3 regions of the Streptomyces sp. NPDC045678 genome follow, and region 3 is predicted to be linked to each of the others. Evidence: riboswitches for the same ligand, from Rfam matches in the RefSeq annotation. Region 3 holds a riboswitch; each other region holds the start of a gene.

The links. A riboswitch is a leader RNA that binds a small molecule or an ion and turns the genes downstream of it on or off. The one in region 3 is predicted to bind cyclic di-AMP.
Region 1: another riboswitch for cyclic di-AMP. It lies ahead of AC07DO_RS27195 (C40 family peptidase); the one in region 3 lies ahead of AC07DO_RS10940 (M23 family metallopeptidase).
Region 2: another riboswitch for cyclic di-AMP. It lies ahead of AC07DO_RS07915 (C40 family peptidase); the one in region 3 lies ahead of AC07DO_RS10940 (M23 family metallopeptidase).

Annotation. Positions count from the first base shown of each region.
Region 1 is NZ_JBWKJS010000008.1:137,365-143,523, reverse strand. Features, by position in the region: gene AC07DO_RS27195 (C40 family peptidase) at 1-1,161, opposite strand, end outside; cyclic di-AMP (ydaO/yuaA leader) riboswitch at 1,169-1,324, opposite strand; gene AC07DO_RS27190 (ATP-dependent DNA helicase) at 1,567-4,152, shown strand; gene AC07DO_RS27185 (M23 family metallopeptidase) at 4,179-5,627, opposite strand; gene AC07DO_RS27180 (esterase/lipase family protein) at 5,810-6,159, opposite strand, start outside.
Region 2 is NZ_JBWKJS010000002.1:300,324-306,482, reverse strand. Features, by position in the region: gene AC07DO_RS07940 (8-amino-7-oxononanoate synthase) at 1-940, shown strand, start outside; gene AC07DO_RS07935 (DUF397 domain-containing protein) at 973-1,197, opposite strand; gene AC07DO_RS07930 (helix-turn-helix domain-containing protein) at 1,207-2,070, opposite strand; gene AC07DO_RS07925 (ATP-binding protein) at 2,344-2,796, shown strand; gene AC07DO_RS07920 (DUF6328 family protein) at 2,828-3,418, opposite strand; gene AC07DO_RS07915 (C40 family peptidase) at 3,620-4,093, opposite strand; cyclic di-AMP (ydaO/yuaA leader) riboswitch at 4,097-4,273, opposite strand; gene AC07DO_RS07910 (hypothetical protein) at 4,632-4,940, opposite strand; gene AC07DO_RS07905 (ATP-dependent Clp protease proteolytic subunit) at 4,949-5,587, opposite strand; gene AC07DO_RS07900 (GNAT family N-acetyltransferase) at 5,697-6,159, shown strand, end outside.
Region 3 is NZ_JBWKJS010000003.1:19,555-25,713, forward strand. Features, by position in the region: gene AC07DO_RS10930 (PrsW family intramembrane metalloprotease) at 1-1,299, shown strand, start outside; gene AC07DO_RS10935 (aldo/keto reductase) at 1,309-2,253, opposite strand; gene AC07DO_RS10940 (M23 family metallopeptidase) at 2,334-3,398, opposite strand; cyclic di-AMP (ydaO/yuaA leader) riboswitch at 3,410-3,557, opposite strand; gene AC07DO_RS10945 (PP2C family protein-serine/threonine phosphatase) at 3,779-5,002, opposite strand; tRNA gene AC07DO_RS10950 (tRNA-Met) at 5,114-5,187, opposite strand; gene AC07DO_RS10955 (alginate lyase family protein) at 5,234-6,159, opposite strand, start outside.

The sequences.
Region 1 (6,159 bases), on a different contig from region 3:
GACGCGGACGTTCGCGCCCGGCTTCGGGGCGTGGATCATCTTGCCGTTGCCGATGTAGATCCCCACGTGGCTGATGTCGTCGTAGAAGAACACCAGGTCACCCGGCTTGGCGTCGGCGGTCTTCACCGTCGTGCCGACCTTGACCTGGTCCCAGGTGGTGCGCGGCAGGGAGATCCCCGCGGCCTTCCACGCGTCCTGCGTGAGCCCGGAGCAGTCGTAGGAGTCGGGGCCGGTGGCGCCCCAGACGTACGGCTTGCCGATCTGGGCCTCCGCGAAGTCGATGACCTTCGCGGCCTTGGTGGCGTAGCTGCCGTCCGAGCTTCCGGTCCCCGAACCGGAACCGGAACCGGAACCGGTGTCGGAGCCCGAGCCCGAGCCCGAGCCGGAGTCCTGGCCCCCCTCGCGCTCCTTCTCCCGCTCGGCCGCCTCCTCCGCCTTGCGCTTGCGCTCCGCCTCGGCGGCCTGCTCGCGGGCCAGCTTCTCGGCCTTGCGCTTGGCCTCCTGCTTCTTCTTCCGCTCGATCTCCGCGAGCCGCGCCTTCTCCTCGGCGGTCAGCTTCGAAAGGAGCTCGCGCGCGTCCCCCAGTTTCTTCTGGACGGTCTTCTTGCTCGTCCTGAGCTCGTCCCGCGAGTCGGTCAGCGTCTCCAGGCTCTTCGCGGCCCGCGTGCGCTGCTTCGTCGCCGAAGCCTGCTCCGTCTCGTAGGCGTCGACCGCCTTCTTCTGGCGCGTGGTGAGCCGGTCCGCCAGGTGGTTCTGGTCGAAGTAGCCCTGCGGGTCGTTGGCGAGCATCATCGTGGCCGTCTCGGAGACGGCGCCGGTGCGGTACTGGGCCGCGGCGAACGAGCCGAGCTCCTGGCGTGCGTCGTTCAGCTTGTCCGTGCGCTTGGCCACGTCGTCGAGCAGCCGGTCGACCTTCTTGCGCTGCTTCTCGGTGCGCTCCTTGGCGGAGTTGTACTTCTGGGTGGCGACACCCGCCTGCTGGTAGAGCTCGTCGACCTTCTTCTGCACCTCTTCGAGGCTGGGCTTGGACGGCGCCGAGGGCGCTGCCTGCGCGCTCTGCGACAGGAGGGCGACGGAGGTGAGGGCTGCCGTCGTGATGCCGAGGGCGGGGGCCGTACGAATGCCGGCCGTCCGGTTCCGCGGCTTGCGGTGCGACGCCAAGGAGGCGACTCCTTCCGTAGACCGCCTACCGGGTTAGCTGTCGGGTTCGGGCGGATGGTTCGGAAGGCTGCCCTACGGTCCCGTACTTCGTACGGGACCGATTCACCCCAAGTTTTCGGTGGGTCCCCGGCTCCGAACACGTCGGACTCGGCGGGGGCCGCCCGTTCCCGGCGGGTTCGCCGGTGGGGGGACGAGTGGCCCGCCGGGCACGCTAGCCAACTCGTGTGGTGCCTGTGAAGGTTGATGTTCGATATGCCCGATACATTTTCGTTACTTCACGCGGGCGTGCGCGGCGCGCGAGCGGCCATGGCGGAGTGTGATCGTCCGTGGGCGGCGCGTGACGCGGGTGCCGCTGTCCGGAACCCGCAGCGGGTTGTCAGTGGGGCCGCCTAGACTCGGGAGGCGATGAGCAGCCTCTTTGATGACAGCTTCCTGGCGGACCTGCAGCCCTCCCGGGCCGCGGACGAAGCGCCCCCGCCGCCGCCCGAGGACAGCGCTCCGGAGCCCATTCCGGACGACCTGTTCGACGGAAAGTTCGACGCGCCCATGTCCCGGGACACGCACTACCGCGACGGCGCCCCGCGCCCGGTCATCGACCCCGCGACGCTCCTCGATGGGCTGAACGAGAACCAGCGCGCGGCTGTCGTGCACGCGGGCTCCCCGCTGCTCATCGTCGCCGGCGCCGGTTCCGGCAAGACCCGCGTGCTGACCCACCGCATCGCGCACCTGCTCGCCGAGCGCGGCGTGCACCCCGGCCAGATCCTCGCGATCACCTTCACGAACAAGGCCGCGGGCGAGATGAAGGAGCGCGTCGAGCAGCTCGTGGGCCCCCGGGCCAACGCGATGTGGGTGTCGACCTTCCACAGCGCCTGCGTCCGCATCCTCCGCCGTGAGTACAAGAAGCTGGGCTTCACGTCCTCCTTCTCGATCTACGACGCCGCCGACTCCAAGCGCCTCATGGCCCTGGTCTGCCGCGACCTGGATCTGGACCCCAAGAAGTTCCCGCCGAAGTCGTTCAGCGCCAAGATCTCGAACCTGAAGAACGAGCTGATCGACGAGGAGGACTTCGCGGGGCAGGCCGCCGACGGCTTCGAGAAGACCCTCGCCCAGGCCTATGCCATGTACCAGTCGCGCCTCCGCGAGGCGAACGCGCTCGACTTTGACGACCTGATCATGACGACGGTCCACCTGCTGCGCGCCTTCCCGGACGTCGCCGAGCACTACAGGCGCCGCTTCCGGCACGTCATGGTCGACGAGTACCAGGACACGAACCACGCGCAGTACGCGCTGGTGCGCGAGCTGGTCGGACCCTCCGGAGGCGAGGGGGACGACCCCGCGGAGCTGTGCGTGGTGGGTGACGCGGACCAGTCCATCTACGCCTTCCGCGGCGCCACGATCCGCAACATCCTCCAGTTCGAGGAGGACTACACGGACGCGACGACGATCCTCCTGGAGCAGAACTACCGCTCCACCCAGACGATCCTGACCGCCGCCAACGCGGTCATCGAGCGGAACGAGAGCCGCCGCCCCAAGAACCTGTGGACCAACCAGGGCGAGGGCGCACGCATCACCGGATACGTCGCCGACACCGAGCACGACGAGGCACAGTTCGTCGCCGACGAGATCGACCGCCTCACCGACGCGGGCGACGCGAAGGCCGGCGACGTGGCGATCTTCTACCGGACGAACGCCCAGTCCCGTGTCTTCGAAGAGATCTTCATCCGCGTCGGCCTGCCCTACAAGGTGGTCGGCGGCGTCCGCTTCTACGAGCGCAAGGAGGTCCGCGATGTGCTGGCCTACCTGCGCGTCCTCGCCAACCCCGAGGACGCGGTCCCGCTGCGCCGCATCCTCAACGTACCGAAGAGGGGCATCGGCGACCGCGCCGAAGCCATGATCGACGCGCTCGCGCAGCGCGAGAAGATCTCCTTCCCGCAGGCGCTGCGCCGCGTCGACGAGGCGTACGGAATGGCGGCCCGCTCCACCAACGCCGTCAAGCGTTTCAATACGCTGATGGAGGAGCTGCGGACCGTCGTCGAGTCGGGCGCGGGCCCGGCCGTCGTCCTGGAGGCCGTCCTCGAACGGACCGGCTACCTGGCCGAGCTCCAGGCCTCGACCGACCCGCAGGACGAGACCCGCATCGAGAACCTCCAGGAGCTCGCCGCCGTGGCGCTGGAGTTCGAGCAGGACAACAACCAGGCTGCGGACAACAGCCAGGCCACGGACACCGACCAGGCCACGGACACCGACCGGGCCGCGGACAACGCGCAGGGCGGACCGGATGCGGGCCAGGGCCAGGGCGAGGGCGAGGGTGAGGCCGGTGAAGGCACCACCCCGGCCGGCACGCTCTCGGACTTCCTGGAGCGCGTCGCCCTGGTCGCCGACTCCGACCAGATCCCCGACGAGGAGGACGACGGCTCCGGAGTCATCACGCTGATGACCCTGCACACCGCCAAGGGCCTCGAATTCCCCGTGGTGTTCCTGACCGGCATGGAGGACGGCGTCTTCCCGCACATGCGCTCCCTCGGGCAGGTCAAGGAGCTGGAGGAGGAGCGTCGCCTCGCGTACGTGGGCATCACGCGCGCGCGTGAACGGCTCTACCTGACCCGGTCGTCCATGCGCAGCGCCTGGGGCACGCCCTCGTACAACCCGCCGTCGCGCTTCCTCGAGGAGATCCCGGACACGCACCTGGACTGGAAGCGGACCGGCTCGGTCGGCGCGCCGGCCACGTCCGGCCCCGCCGGGGGAATCGCCTCGTCGCTGTCCTCGTCGCGCTCGCGCTCCGGTGGCGCACAGGGCTTCGCCACGCGCCGCGCGTCGGAGAAGCCGGTCGTCTCGCTGGCCGTCGGCGACCGCGTCACGCACGACCAGTTCGGCCTCGGGACCGTGGTCGGCGTGAAGGGGACGGGAGCGAACGCCGAGGCGACGGTGGACTTCGGCGAGCCCAAGCCGAAGCGCCTCCTGCTGCGGTACGCACCGGTGGAAAAGCTCTAGCGCGGGCGTCGGCGGCCGGAGTTACGTTACGTCGGGTCGAGGCCGTGGCTGCGGAGCCACGGCAGCGGGTCGATCGCCGAGCCGCCGGCGGGCCGCACCTCGAAGTGCAGGTGCGGTCCTGTGGAGTTGCCGGAGTTCCCGGAGAAGGCGATGGTCTCGCCCGCCTTCACGGGACCGCTGGAGATCTTGTGCGTGGAGAGGTGGCAGTACCACGTCTCCGTGCCGTCCTTCGCGGTGACGATCGCCATGTTGCCGTAGGCGCTGTTCCACTTGGTCGACACAGTGCCGTCGGTCGCGGCGAGGACTTCGGTGCCGTACGACACCGGGAAGTCGATTCCGGAGTGCGCGGACATCCAGTTGACGCCCGCCTGCCCGAACTGCGCGCTGAGGCCGTGCTGCTTCACCGGCAGGGCGAACTTGGGACGCAGCCGCTCCTTGCGCGCGGCCTCCGCCGCCGCCTTCTTCTGGGCGGCCACCTTCTCCGCCTTGAGGTCGATGCGCTCCTGCGTGCGGCTGGCGCGGTCCGCGAAGTCGCCCGCGTCCGCGGAGAGGTTCGCCAGCTGCGTGTCCAGCTTGTTGTTGGCGGCGGAGGGCTGCACGGGCGCGGTGTCCGGGGCCGATGCCGTCGTCGTCGTGTCCTTCGCGTCGTCCCCGCCGAAGTTCCCCACGGACGCGGCCGCCACTCCGGCGACCCCCATCACGCAGGCCGAGGGCACGGCGACGGTGAAGAGCGCGGAGCGCTTGGCGGGGGTACGGCGACGGGTCCTGGAGCGGCCGCCGGCCGCGGGTCCGCCGCTCCTTCCGCGGGAAGAACGGGGCGCGGCACCGGGGGAATCCGTCGACTCGGTGGCCGCGGGCTCGTACGCGGCGTCGTCATCGGTCTCGTACGCCTGGGCCGCGTCGTGCGGGACGGCGGCGCCGAGCAAGTCGGGTGCGTCGTGTGCCTGGTGTGACTCGTGGGTGTCGGCGGCCGAGTTCCACGCCGTCGCGTCGTACGCACCGGTGTCGAAGGTCTGCGTGTCCCACTGGCCGGTCTGTGGACCGTCCTGCGGAGTCTGGTGCCAGGCGGTGGTGTCCCACTGGCCCGTGGAGTCAGGGCCCGGCTGCGCGGGGATGTCGGCGACCTGCTGATGCCCGCCGGTCGACCACATCGAGGCGGTGTCGTAGCTGCCGTCGTAGGTGGCGGCGTAGTACTGCTCCGCGTACGCGTCGTAAGTGGCCGTCTGCTGCGGGCCTGTCGTGGTCGCCCACTGGCCCGTGTCGTGCCCGTTGCCCGGCATGTCGCCGAAGAGGGGGTCGACCGCGAACGTTCCGGTGTCGAAGGCGCCGGTGTCGGAGCTGCCGGTGGAATAGGTGCCGTGGCCGTAGCCGTTGTGCTGGGCACTCTGTTCGTCGTACGTCGCGTAGTGCGCGTAGTCGGCGCCGGGTGCCGAGGACGGGGTCATCGAGCTCCCCGACGGGTGACGGTCGTTCACCAACTTCTCTTTCGCCTCGGCAGCAGGGGCAGAGCAGTGCGGCGACTGTACCCGGCGGTATACGGGCGCGACAATCTTCCCCAGGTTTCGTGCTCGCAGGAAACGGGCATTCGGCCGCCTTTCGGCGGTCTGCGGGCACAGCCTTGGCTTTGCGTTCGAGATGCGTTCGATAGTTGGGCAGGTCAGGCGACCGTCAGCCCGCCCGGTGCGCTCTTGGCGTCGGCGCCCGGGTTCGCCAGGTCGAGGGCCTGACGGATTCCGTTCGCGACTGCGGGGTGCACCGGCAGCGCGAGGTGGCCGATGCCGGTGACGCGGACGTTCTGCGCGCTCAGGTCGGGGTGGTCGACGCAGGCCGTCTCCAGCGGATCCATGATCCGGTCCAAGTCGCTCCAGAAACTCACGAACTGGGTGCGGCAGCCCGGCGCCGGTTCCTTGAGTTCCTCGATCACATCGGAGCCCGGGCGCATCTGCCGGACGATCGGGTGCGCGTCCGCGAGCGGCACCACGCGGGTGCCCGCGTGCGGTGTGCCGA
Region 2 (6,159 bases), on a different contig from region 3:
CGGATCGCGGCTGGTCACCGGCTCCACGGAGCTGCACGCCGAACTGGAGCGTGAGCTTGCCGGGTTCTGCGGCTTCGAGGCGGCCCTCGTCTTCTCCTCCGGCTATGCGGCGAACCTCGCCGCCGTCACCGCGCTCGCCCCGCACGGCTCGCTGATCGTCTCCGACGCGGGCAACCACGCGTCCCTGATCGACGGGTGCCGGCTCGCGCGCGGGACGACCCAGGTGGTGCCGCACGCCGACCCCGACGCGGTGCGCAAGACGCTGGACGCCCACGACGGGCCCGCCGTGCTGGTGTCCGACTCGGTGTTCTCGGTGGACGGCGACATGGCGCCCCTCGCCGAACAGGCCGCGGTGTGCCGGGAGTTCGGGGCGGGGCTGATCGTCGATGACGCCCACGGACTCGGGGTGCTCGGTGACGGCGGCCGGGGCGCGCCGCACATGGCGGGGTTCGCGGGAGCGGACGACGTGGTGGCCACCGTGACGCTCTCCAAGTCCCTCGGCAGCCAGGGCGGCGCCGTGCTCGGCCCCGCCGCCGTCATCGAGCACCTGGTGAACGCGGCCAGGACCTTCATCTTCGACACGGGCCTCGCGCCCGCCGCGGCCGGTGCCGCGCTCGCCGCCCTGCGCCTGCTGCGCCGTGAGCCCGAACGCGCCGCGCGCGCCCGCGAGGTCGCGGCCGCCCTGCATCGGCAGCTCACGGCCGAGGGGCTTTCGGCGGTACGTCCCGACGCCGCCGTCGTCTCCGTGCGCGCGCCGTCTCCGGAACGGGCCGTCCAGTGGGCGGCGGAGTGCCGGGCCGCGGGCCTGGCCGTGGGGTGCTTCAGGCCGCCGTCGGTGCCGGACGGCATCTCGAGGCTGCGGCTGACCGCCCGCGCGGATCTCACCGACGCACAGATCGCCGGTGCCGTACGGGTGATCAGCCGCAGTGCGCACCGATAGCGTGCCGGGCCCCGTCAGAGGCCGGAAAGCGACTACCGGAGGCTGTTGAGGAACGACTCCCAGGGGCCGGGGGAGATGAGCAGGGCTGGCCCTGCGGTGTTCTTCGAGTCACGCACGGCGCACAGGCCGGTCAGCGGACCCGAGTCGAGGGTGGTGGTCTCGACGCAGTTGTTCATTCCATTGCTGAAACTGCTGCGCTGCCACCGCGCACCTTGAAGTGTCGTGCTGGAAGGTACGTACCGAGGCAGTGCGGTCATGGTGCCTCCTTACGCGCCGTCGCATAGCCCGGCGATGAATTCCGTTGAGTCCTCGGGTGAGAGCGCTTTTGCTTGAAGGGACAAGTAGGCCTCCGAGTAAGCCTGGAGGTCTTCTTTCCGTTCGAGGTAGAGGCTACTCGTCAAGTGGTCGAGAACAACCACATCCAGATCAGCAATGTCCGGAAATGAAAAAATAACGAAGGAACCGATCAGACCTACATGCTCACCTGCGGCGAACGGCAGTACCTGTAGCGCGACATGGGGCAGGAGGGATGCTTGTCGTAGCCGATTCAACTGTTCGGCGAAAACGTCCGCCCCGCCCACCGGCCGCCGCAGCACCGCCTCGTCCATGACCACGTGCAGACGCAGCGGCGGATCCGCGCGCAGAACGTCCTGACGGGCCAGCCGCACCTCGACCAGCGCGTCGACCTGCCTCTCCGGCACCCCGCCCAGCGCGGCCCGGGTCACCGCACGCGCGTAGGCGGGCGTCTGCAACAGACCCGGCACCACCGCCGTCTCGAGCGTGCGCATCCAGCTCGCCTGCGACTCCAGGCTGATGAAGTCCCGATAGGTCGCGGGAAGCAGATCGCGGTACGCCTTCCACCAGTGATGGCGTCCCGCCCCCTGGTCGTCGGCGCCGGTGAACGCGATGAGCAGGTCACTGAGTTGCGGGTCCTGCACCTGGTACACCTCCAGGAGCAGGCGCACGTCGGCGGCCTTCACGCCGCTGTGTCCCGTCTCGATCCGGCTCACCTTGGACTGGTGCCAGCCGGCCCTGGCAGCGGCCTGGCTGCTCGTGAGTGCCGCCTGCACACGCAGCGCGCGGAGTTCGGCACCGAGCTGACGACGGCGCACCGCGGGGCCGTACTGCATGCCCGTCTCCTTTCGGACGGAGCCGCCGGATTTATCAGGCGACGGGGCGGGGCAGTAGGCGAGATTAGAGGAAGTACCGCTCTCCCGCCCAAATACGGTCTGCCGTAGCAGAGTTCACCGCTTCGAGCGACAGATATATGCACATCTCGGTGGATCGCCACCCGTGACCGGCCAAGGAGTGGCAGGCTGGCGCGAAGCACCAGTCCGGGACTGTCCTCGAGTCATCCGCCGCGGGTCGGAGACCGGTCCCGGTGGGAAAGGGACAGCGCCGCCATGGCAGACCACCAGGAAGCCTCCGTCACCCTGCCGAGCAATCCTGCCTCGGTCCCCGCCGCCCGGAAATACGTCTCGCGCGTGCTCGCGGAATGGGGCCTGCCCGGCGACGCCGAGGTGGCCGAGACGATCAGACTGATCGTCTCCGAACTCGCGACGAACGCAGTGCAGCACACCCTGGGGCAGTCGCCCACCTTCACGGTCGACGTCGAACTCGAGCGTGACGAGCAGCTGCGGATCGGCGTCACCGACAGCCATCCGCGCTACCCCAAGCGCCTGCCCGCAGCCGTCCAGCAGGACAACGGCCGCGGCATGGTGATCATCCGCTGGCTGGCCGCCGAATGCGGCGGCAGGCTCTCGGTGAGCCCCACCGACGAGGGGGGCAAGACCGTGTGGATCGCGCTGCCCTGGCGCGCCCCCGTCCGGCGCACTCCCCGCGACGCCGCCCACTGACCGCGGGCCGAACGCCGCACGGGCCATCGCTCTACCGGCACCGTTCCCTGCGCATCGGGCCCGGGGCGCCCCCGCGGGCCCCCGACGGCCTGACGTCCCCCGGCGTCCTGACATCGGGCTCCTCGGCGAGCGCCGCCTCGACACGGGCCAGGGGGCGCCGCGCGAGCCGTGGCAGTACGCCCCACAGCCCGACGCACACCAGCAGCGTCCCCGCGCACGCGAGGACGCCCTCGGCCCGACCCGACGTCACATCGACGACGAGCAGCACCGAACCGGCGAGTGTCAGGACCAGGACACCCAGGCCGACGGCGGCGAGCCGGGACGACACCCGCACGATGAGCGGCTTGGCCCGCTGCTGGAACAGTGAGCGGTGCAGCGCGGCGGGCGCCGTGAACAGCGCCGCCGCGAGCACCGCGAGCAGCAGCGTCGTGACGTAGGTGCCGCGCTGCACCGCGTCCAGCGACGGAAAGCGCGGGCTGAAGGCGAGGGTGAGCAGAAAGGCGAAGAGGATCTGGACGCCCGTCTGCGTCACCCTCAGCTCCTGGAGCAGCTCCGCGAAGTTGCGGTCGGCGCGCTCCAGCGGCGTCTCATTGCGGGCGGTACAGGCATAGTCGTCGGACATCCCGTACGGGTATCCCCGCCGGGGGGGGGGGGGGGGCACCCCCCACCCCCCAGTGTTGGGGGGGTGTCAGGCCCCCCCCGGTTGTTTTGTGGCCCCCCTCCCCCCCCCCCCCCCCCCCCCCCCCCCCCCCCCCCCCCCCCCCCCCCCCCCCCCCCCCCCCCCCCGCCCCCCCCCCCCCCCCCCCGGACCGTCCGCGGTGGGTCAGCGGACCCTGCCGTACCAGACGCTCTTGGACCAGATCTTCTCCAGGCGCACCACAGTGCCCCTCTTGGGGGCGTGCCAGATGCGGTTGTTACCCGCGTAGATCCCGACGTGGTAGACGTTCCGACCGGAGTGGAAGAACACCAGGTCGCCGCGGGTCCGGTGGGACCGGGAGATGTGCTTGGTCTTGTTGTACTGCGCGGCGGCGGTGCGCGGGAGCTTCTTGCCCGTCTTCTTGAACGAGTAGAGCGTCAGCCCCGAGCAGTCGAACCGGTTGGGTCCCGCCGAGCCGTAGCCGTACGGGGAGCCCTTCTTGGACGCCGCGATCTTGAGCGCCTTCGTCCCGTGGGTGGCCGCCTCGGCCTCCGACGCGAGCCCGGGGGCCACGACGGTGCCGCCTACGACGGCGAGCGTGAGGACCGATGCGGCACCGGTCCTGGTGAGCAGCGACGGAACATGATTCAGCGCGGTCATGCGCAACCCTTCGTCAGCCGCCTGTGAAAGATGACCTGTCGGGTTCGGGCAGGCGAAGATGCCCGGCCGCGTGGTGCTCTGCGGCTTCACCCCAAGGGCGTCGTCCGGACTTCCCGGACGGGCCCGTCGTACCTGGGTCCTCCACTCCTGCCGTTGCACAGATGTCGACCGGTCATCCGGGTGGCGGCAGGACTCGGCGTCCGCCCGGACCGCCCCGCCGCTGTGGCGGGGGCTTGTCGTCGGAAGGGATCTTGACCCGAGATGGGTCGAAAAACCGAGCCGAAACGGCGTTTTGTGAGGCTCCTCACGACTGACCTGTTCAGGTGGACACTGCCGAAATCGGCTCCTGACGGTGGGGTCCGACGACCGCTCGACCAGCAGCGGAATACGTAATTCCGCCAGTGCTGTACTCGCGGAACGCAACTTTCGCCCCTGCGAAGAACGACGTATTCGTACGCCGTCCGGGGTAGCCCGACTGGTCCGTTTCGAAGTGACCCCGGACGTCGAGGCGTCGGGGGCGCGGTCGGCCGACGGCCTCTCAGCCGCCGCGCGGGGGCGGCACGGTGACTCTTCCGGCCCGTCGCTCGCCGTCGAGGACGCGCAGAGCCTGAGCGAGCGTCGGCGCGTGGACTTCGCTCTCGCCCCGCTGGTGCATGAGAGCGAGCGCGTCGCGCAGGGCGCTCGCCCGGCCGACGAGGGCCTGGGCGGCGCGGAGCCCGCCGTAGGTGTGCTCGGCGCGGGCCGGATTGATGCGGCCGAGCAGGTCGACGACTTCGAGGTAGCGGTCGACGAGCTCTGCCTCGGCGCGGGTCAGCGCGGGCAGCGGCGGCAGTTCGGGCGGCAGCATCGGTGGCGTCACCTCGGGTCGCGGGCGGCGAGCGACGCCTTGCGGCTCGGAATGATCCGGTCCACGAGGCCGTGGGCCAGGGCGGCGGGGGCGTCGAGGATCTTGTCCCGCTCGATGTCCGCGGCGATCTGCTCCCTGCTCCGTCCCGTGTGACGCGCGAGCATCTCCTCCAGCAGGCGCCGTGTGCGCAGGAGTTCGTCGGCCTGGATCGCGAGGTCCGTGGCCTGTCCCCTGAGCGGTTCGGTGACGGCGGGCTGGTCGATGAGGACGCGTGCGCCGGGCAGTGCGCATCGCTTGCCGGGCGTGCCGGCGGCGAGCAGGACGGCGGCGGCGGAGGCGGCCTGCCCGAGACAGATCGTCTCCACGTCGCAGCTGACGAACCGCATCGTGTCGTAGATCGCGGTCATCGCGCTGAACGAGCCGCCGGGGGAGTTGATGTACAGCGCGATGTCCCGGTCCGGCGCCTGGTACTCGAGGTGCATGAACTGCGCCATCACGTCGTTGGCCGAGGTGTCGTCGATGGGGGTGCCGAGGAAGACGATGCGCTCTTCGAGGAGCTTGGAGTACGGATCCATGGTCCGCACCCCCGAACTGGTGCGTTCGGTGAACTCGGGCAGGACGTGACGGGCAGACGGGGAACGGTTCATGGGGCGCCTCTCAATCCGGTCTCTGTAAAAAATGTACAGGACGTACGTTGCGCGGGGAGGTGAAGGCGCGTCATGCTGCGTCCGGCGCGCGGCGTACCGTCTCCGAGGCATGGAACGGAGCGAGGGCGAACGGGACTTGCTGACTCTGGAGCTGGACGTCGTCCACGGTGTGGTGGCGCGCGGGGACAGCGGGGTGCTTGAGACGGTCGATCCGTCGGTGCGGGCGGTGATGGGCTGGTCGCCGACGGCGCGGGTGCTGGCGCTGGAGGCCGGAGGTTCGGGCGCGCTCCGGGGTGCCGGCGGCGCTGAACAGTCGTACGTGCCGGGTGAGCCTCCGGACGTGGTCGTACGGATCGCCGCCGCGTGCACGGCCGACGGTGACCCGGTCACGGTCCGGGGAGGCCCGAGCTTCACCTTCCCGAACCGACTCCGCGCGGACTTCCCCTCGCCGCTTCCCCTGTTGCTCTCGGACGCCGAAGGCCGTTGTGCGACAACGGAGTTGACTCGCCCGCACAACTGGCGGCCGGGTGAGTGGGCGGAGCTGATCTCCGGTGCGGCGGGGGAGTGGGCGA
Region 3 (6,159 bases):
CTCCGTGTCCGCTGGTGGCAGCGGCGCGCGATACGCGTCGGCGCGCTCGTCACCCTGCTCGCACTCTCCGGCCTGGTCATCCTCGCCCTGGTCAGGGAGCAGACCGGCACCGAGGGCTTCCTCGTCGGGCTCGGCCTCGCGACCGTGCCCGTACCGCTCCTCGTCGCCGCGTTCCGCTGGCTGGACCGCGTGGCACCGGGCCCCTGGCGGAACCTCCTCTTCTCCTTCTCCTGGGGCGCCTGCGCCGCCGCTCTCGTCGCGATCGTGGCGAACAGCTTCGCGATCCGCTGGATAGCCACCGCCACCGCCGACCCGAGCAGCGCCGACACCCTCGGCGCGACGGTCATAGCCCCGATCGTCGAGGAGAGCGCGAAGGCCGCGGCCGTGCTCCTCGTCTTCCTCTTCCGCAGACGCGACTTCACCGGCATCGTCGACGGCGTCGTCATAGCGGGGGTGACCGCGACCGGGTTCGCGTTCACCGAGAACATCCTCTACCTGGGCAACGCCTTCGTCACCGACCAGCTCAGCCGCGAGAGCGGCCTCGCCTCCGTGACCGCCGCGACCTTCTTCGTGCGCGTCGTCATGTCGCCGTTCGCCCACCCGCTCTTCACGGTCCTGACCGGCATCGGCTTCGGCATCGCCGCGCTCTCGGCCGAGCGGCAGATGGTGCGCCGCGTGCTGCTCCCGCTCACCGGGCTGCTCCTCGCGATGGGCATGCACGCGCTGTGGAACGGCTCCGCGGTCTTCGGGCAGTTCGGGTTCTTCACCGTGTACGCCCTCTTCATGCTCCCGGCGTTCGGCCTGCTGACCTGGCTCGCCATCTGGACCCGCCAGCGCGAACTGCGCACGATCCGCGAGGAGCTGCCCGTGTACGCGGCGGCGGGCTGGCTCACCCCGTCCGAACCGTTCGCGCTGGGCTCGATGCGCGCCCGCTCACTGGCCCGCGACTACGCCGCGTACACCTGGGGGAAGCCCGCGGCCCGCACGGTCGCGGAGTACCAGATGTACGCGACGTCCCTCGCGTTCCTGCGCCACCGCGGCCGCCGCGGACGGGCCGGTGCCGACTTCGTCGTACGCGAGCGGGAACTCCTCGAGAAGCTGTGGGAACGCCGCGAGCCGGCCCGCCCCGCCCTCGCGTACGCGGCACAGGCGACGGCACCGGTCATGCCCCCCGTGCCGCCGTACGGAATGTACGGGGCGTACGGCGGCCGCCCTCCGCACGCCCCTCTCCCCTACGGGCCCCCGCAGCCCTACCCGGCCTACGGCTACCCGACGGCGTACAACCCCTACCGCCCCTAGGGCGCGCCCTTACGCCGACGCCGCGTTCAGCGCCGCGACATCCGCCTCCGTCAGTTCGAGATCCGCCACCGCGAGCAGCGCCGGCAGCTGCTCCACCGTCCGCGCGGAGGCGATCGGCGCCGCCACGGTGGGCTGCGCCGCGAGCCAGGCCAGCGCCACGGTCGGGACCTGCGCTCCGTGCGCCCGCGCGATCTCGTCGAGGGCGGCGAGGACACGGTCGCCCCGCTCCGTCCCCACGTACGCCTCGACCCGCGAGCTGCGCGCGCTCTCGACGCGCGTACCGGCCCGGTACTTGCCGGTGAGGTAGCCCGCCGCGAGCCCGAAGTAGGGGACAGCCGCGAGGCCGGAGCGCGAGGCGACTTCCTGGAGGGGCCCCTCGTAGGTGTCGCGGGAGACGAGGTTGTAGTGCGGTTGCAGCGCCACGTAGCGCGCGAGGCCCTCGCGGTCGGAGACGTCGAGCGACTCCTGGAGCCGCTCGGGGCTGATGTTCGACGCGGCGATCGCCCGCACCTTGCCGGCCCGCACCAGCTCGTCGAGCGCGCCGATGATCTCCTCCACGGGCACCGACGTGTCGTCGAAGTGGGTGTAGTAGAGGTCGATGTAGTCGGTGCCGAGGCGCTTCAGGGATGCGTCGGCGGCGCCCTTGATGGTGGCGGCGGACAGGCCCTTGTACTCGGGGTGGGAGCCGGCCTTCGTGGCCACGACGACATCGGAGCGGTTGCCGCGCTCGGCGAGCCACTCGCCGATGAGGGTCTCGGACTCGCCGCCCTTGTTGCCGTCGACCCAGGCCGAGTACGCGTCGGCGGTGTCGATGAAGTTGCCGCCTGCCGCGGTGTAGGCGTCGAGGACGGCGAAGGACGCCGCCCGGTCCGCGGTCCAGCCGAAGACGTTGCCGCCGAGGGAGAGCGGGAAGACCTCGAGGTCGGAGGAGCCGAGTGGGCGAAGAGAAGTCATATCCTCCTCAACGCCCCCATCGGAGACGGAATTCCGTGCAGGCCACAAGCAAGCGGTGGCCGGCCCCTACGAAGGCGCGATCAGGGGTTGAGGCCCTTGCTCTGCAGCCACCCGAGCGGGTCGATCCCCGAGCCGCCCGGCGTGTGGACCTCCATGTGGAGGTGCGGGCCTGTGACGTTGCCGGTCGCGCCGACGCGGCCGATGACGTCACCCGTGGAGACCTTCTGGCCCGCGCTGACGTTGAGCGACGACTGGTGGCAGTACCAGACCTCCGTGCCGTCCTCGAGTTCGAGCACGGTGCGGTAGCCGTACGCGCCCGCCCAGCCGGCCTCCTTGACGGTGCCGGTGTGCACGGCCTTCAGCGGGGTGCCCGTGGGCGCCGCGAAGTCCAGGCCGGTGTGGTGGCCCGAGGACCACATGGAGCCGGCGTCGCCGAAGTGCGAGGTGAGGGTGTACGAGGAGGTGGGGATGACGTAGCTCTTGGCGAGCTTGGCCAGGCGCGCGGCCTCGGCCTTCGCCTTCCGGGCCTCCTCCTCCTTCTTCTTCTTGGCGGCGGCCTTGGCGTCCGCCTCCTTCTCGGCGGCCCTCTGCTGCGCGGCCGCCTCTTCGGCGGCCTTCTTGACGGCCGCGTCCTCGGCCGCGGTCCGCACGGCGGTGTCCGCCTGGTTCTGCTGGTTCTCGGCCTGCTGCATGATGCGGGCCCGCAGGGCCTCGCCCGCGTGGGTGGTGCCCTGCTGGGCGTCGGCGGTGCTGACGCCCGCGGCGGTGAGGGGGGCCGAGGCGGCGACGGCGGTGTCCGCGGCGTCGTCGTCGGACATCAACGAGCCCACGCCGGGCAGGGACTCGGCCTCGGGCAGCGAGTCGGTGACCGCGCCCAGGTCGGGCATCGATATGGAGACCGGTGGCTTGCCGTCCTGCGCGGTGGCGATGCCGCCCGCGCCGACGGCGGCGATGACGCCCACGCCGAGCACGGTGGAGCTGCGGGCGAGCCCGCCGCCCTTCTTGTGCACACGGTGCCTGCCGCGGACGGGACGGACGGACTCCTCGGTGGGGTTCCACTCTTCGAAGGAGCCCTCGTCGTACGAACCGAAGTCGTCGTCATTCGGAACGTACACGGCTTGGGGGGCAGGCCGGTTGGACGCCACTGGGGCGCACTCCTTTCCTTCCTTCTCGCCTACCGGGTTAGCTGACGGGTTCGGAGCAGGAAGGTCTCCTACGAACATCTGACACGGATGCACAGATGCCCGATTCACCCCATGTTGGTGGTTCCCCGGCTCCCTTGCGGGATTAGGCGTGTGCGCACGGAGCCGCCTCTAGTGACGGCTGGGACGACCGCGCTGCGTTATCGAACGTTAATAGACAGCGGGTCGGTATTCCAAGCTGTTCCAGTTGATCGTTAACGCTCATCGGCCGTACACATCGGGACACGAAGGGTCGGAACGGGGCGAGTTGACCCCACCTTCCCAAACACCGGAACTTCACATTCTCTTGACAGAGCGTCAGTTGTTATGCGGAGGGCTGCACCTCAGTCACCGGACGTGACGTCGGAAGCGTCGGCCGCGACGTCCAGGTCCCCGGCGGTGGGGCGCCGCACCGCGAGCAGCGCCATGTCGTCCGTCATGCCGCCCCCGGTGTGCCGCCGCACCTCCCCCGCCAGCGCGGCGAGGAGCGCGTGCGGGCCGCCGCGGCCCGGGAAGATCCGCCCGCCGAGCCGGGTCGCGGGATCGTAGAACTCCCCCGCCGCGTTGCGCGCCTCCGAGAGGCCGTCCGTGTAGAAGAGCAGCAGCGCGCCGGGCGGCAGTTCCGTCTCGTCCGCGCGGTCCGGCCAGGTCCCGAGGTCCCCCATGCCGAGCGGCAGCGCGGGTTCGCTCGCCGACAGGACGCACAGCCGCCCGTCGCCGCGCAGCAGCAACGGCGGCGGGTGCCCGCGGTTCACGAGCCGTACGGCGCCCTCGCCGTGCCGGATCTCGGCGAGGACCGCGGTGGTGAACCCCTCGAACGCGTCGAGCCCGTCGCGCCGGGTGCCCTCGCGGGCGAGCGCCCGCTCCAGGCGCTGCGCGACCGCCTCCAGGGTGGCCTCCTGCTCGGCGGCCTCCCGGAAGGCGCCGATGACGACCGCGACGGCGGCGACCGCGCCCATGCCCTTGCCGCGTACGTCACCGACGATGAGCCGCACGCCGTGCGGGGTGTCCTGCACCGCGTACAGATCGCCCCCGATGAACGCGTCCGCCTGCGCGGCCTCGTACCGCGCCGCGAAGTCGAGCCCGCCGATCCGCGGATCCGGTTCGGGCAGCACGGCGCGCTGCGTGGCCTCGGAGATGGAACGGGCGATGGCGAGCCGGTCGTTGCTGCGCCGCACGACGCGGTTGATGACGATCGCGAGCGCGGCGACGGTCACCACGGTGACCACTTCGGTGACGGCCTCGACCTGGCTGCTGATCGTGCTGCCGTAGTGCAGGAAGAGGACGGCGGCCGTGGCGGCGACACCCGTCAGGACGGTGTTGAGCCGCGAGTAGAAGGGGGCGGCGATGAGGGGGGCGGCGGTGAAGAGGGGGGACGCGGTGAACTCCGACGGGGTCGCCGCGTCGTACACGACACCGACGACGAGGAGCAGGAGCGGCAGGGAGCGGACGAACGCCCGCTCGGGCCCGGTGGTCCCCCTGGCCTCCCTGGCATCCCTGTCGTCGGGATTTCCTCGCTGCCCCACCGCTTGTCTCCCGCCGAGTCCGCGCCCATCACCGCGCTGCATTCAGGGTTCCCGCAGCGGCGGGAGGGTGCGAGTTGGTGTGGGCCGACCGGGTTACGGCGGGGAAAACACCTGAGGCCGGGAAGCTGATGCTTCCCGGCCTCAGGCCTTCAGTAGCGGGGACAGGATTTGAACCTGCGACCTCTGGGTTATGAGCCCAGCGAGCTACCGAGCTGCTCCACCCCGCGTCGATGAACACAACTCTACGCCATCCGGAGGGGTGCGTCGAACCACTCAGACGTTGTCGGCGTGCGTGAGGGTCTCCCAGGCCACGAAGAGGTCGTCGGTGCCCTCGGGCCGCCGCTCCCGCGTGTACCTCTCGGTCTGCGGCATCTCCAGCCCCAGCCGTCCCCGCAGATGGCTGAGGCCGACCTCCGTGTCGGGTCCCATGTCGCGCTGCACCCTGCCGCCGCACAGCCAGGCCGGCGCCGCCGCGCCCAGCTGGTACTTGGAGTGGAACTCGAAGGCCGCCCGCAGCCGGTCCCTGACCTCTCCGTACAGGTCGACGCCCTGGTGCCGGGCGGTCTCCGCCATGTGCGAGGTGGCGGCGAGCGAGTAGCTCGCGTGCTTGAAGTTGCGGCAGGTCTCCTGCGACAGCCCGTCGGCGTACGTGCCCTGCCCGAACCAGTACTTCTTCAGCTCGGCGGCGGTGTCGATGCCGCTGCCCGCCGGGGAGACGGGCAGCTTCCCGTCGGACTCCAGGTAGAAGTACGCGGGCACGCGCGTCCTGAAGTGCCGCACGGCCTGCTCGAACGTGGCGTGGTCGTCGAGGAAGACGGCCATGCTCATGGTGGCGTCGGCCATGACCAGGTCCCAGTTGCCGTTGCGCTCGACGGCACCGTCGCGGACCTGGGGCAGGTAGGCGTTGCGCAGCATCCGCTCGAAGCGCAGGAGCTGCCCGTCGGGCCACCCGTCGTACGTGTAGCGCAGGGCTTCGGCGGCACGTGCCCAGGACGAGGCGGCCCAGGCGGTCTGCAGCCCGGCGTTGTCCTCGGTGTGCCGGGTGATCGCCTTCGCCCAGGCGTCCATGATGTGCACGGCCTTCTCGGCGTGGGCGCGCTCACCGGTCACGTTCCAGAGCAGGGCGTGCGTGTACGCGGCCAGCGCGTCCTCACGCTCCTCGACGCACCCCCGCCCGGGCCGGGTGTCGGGCGGGCACT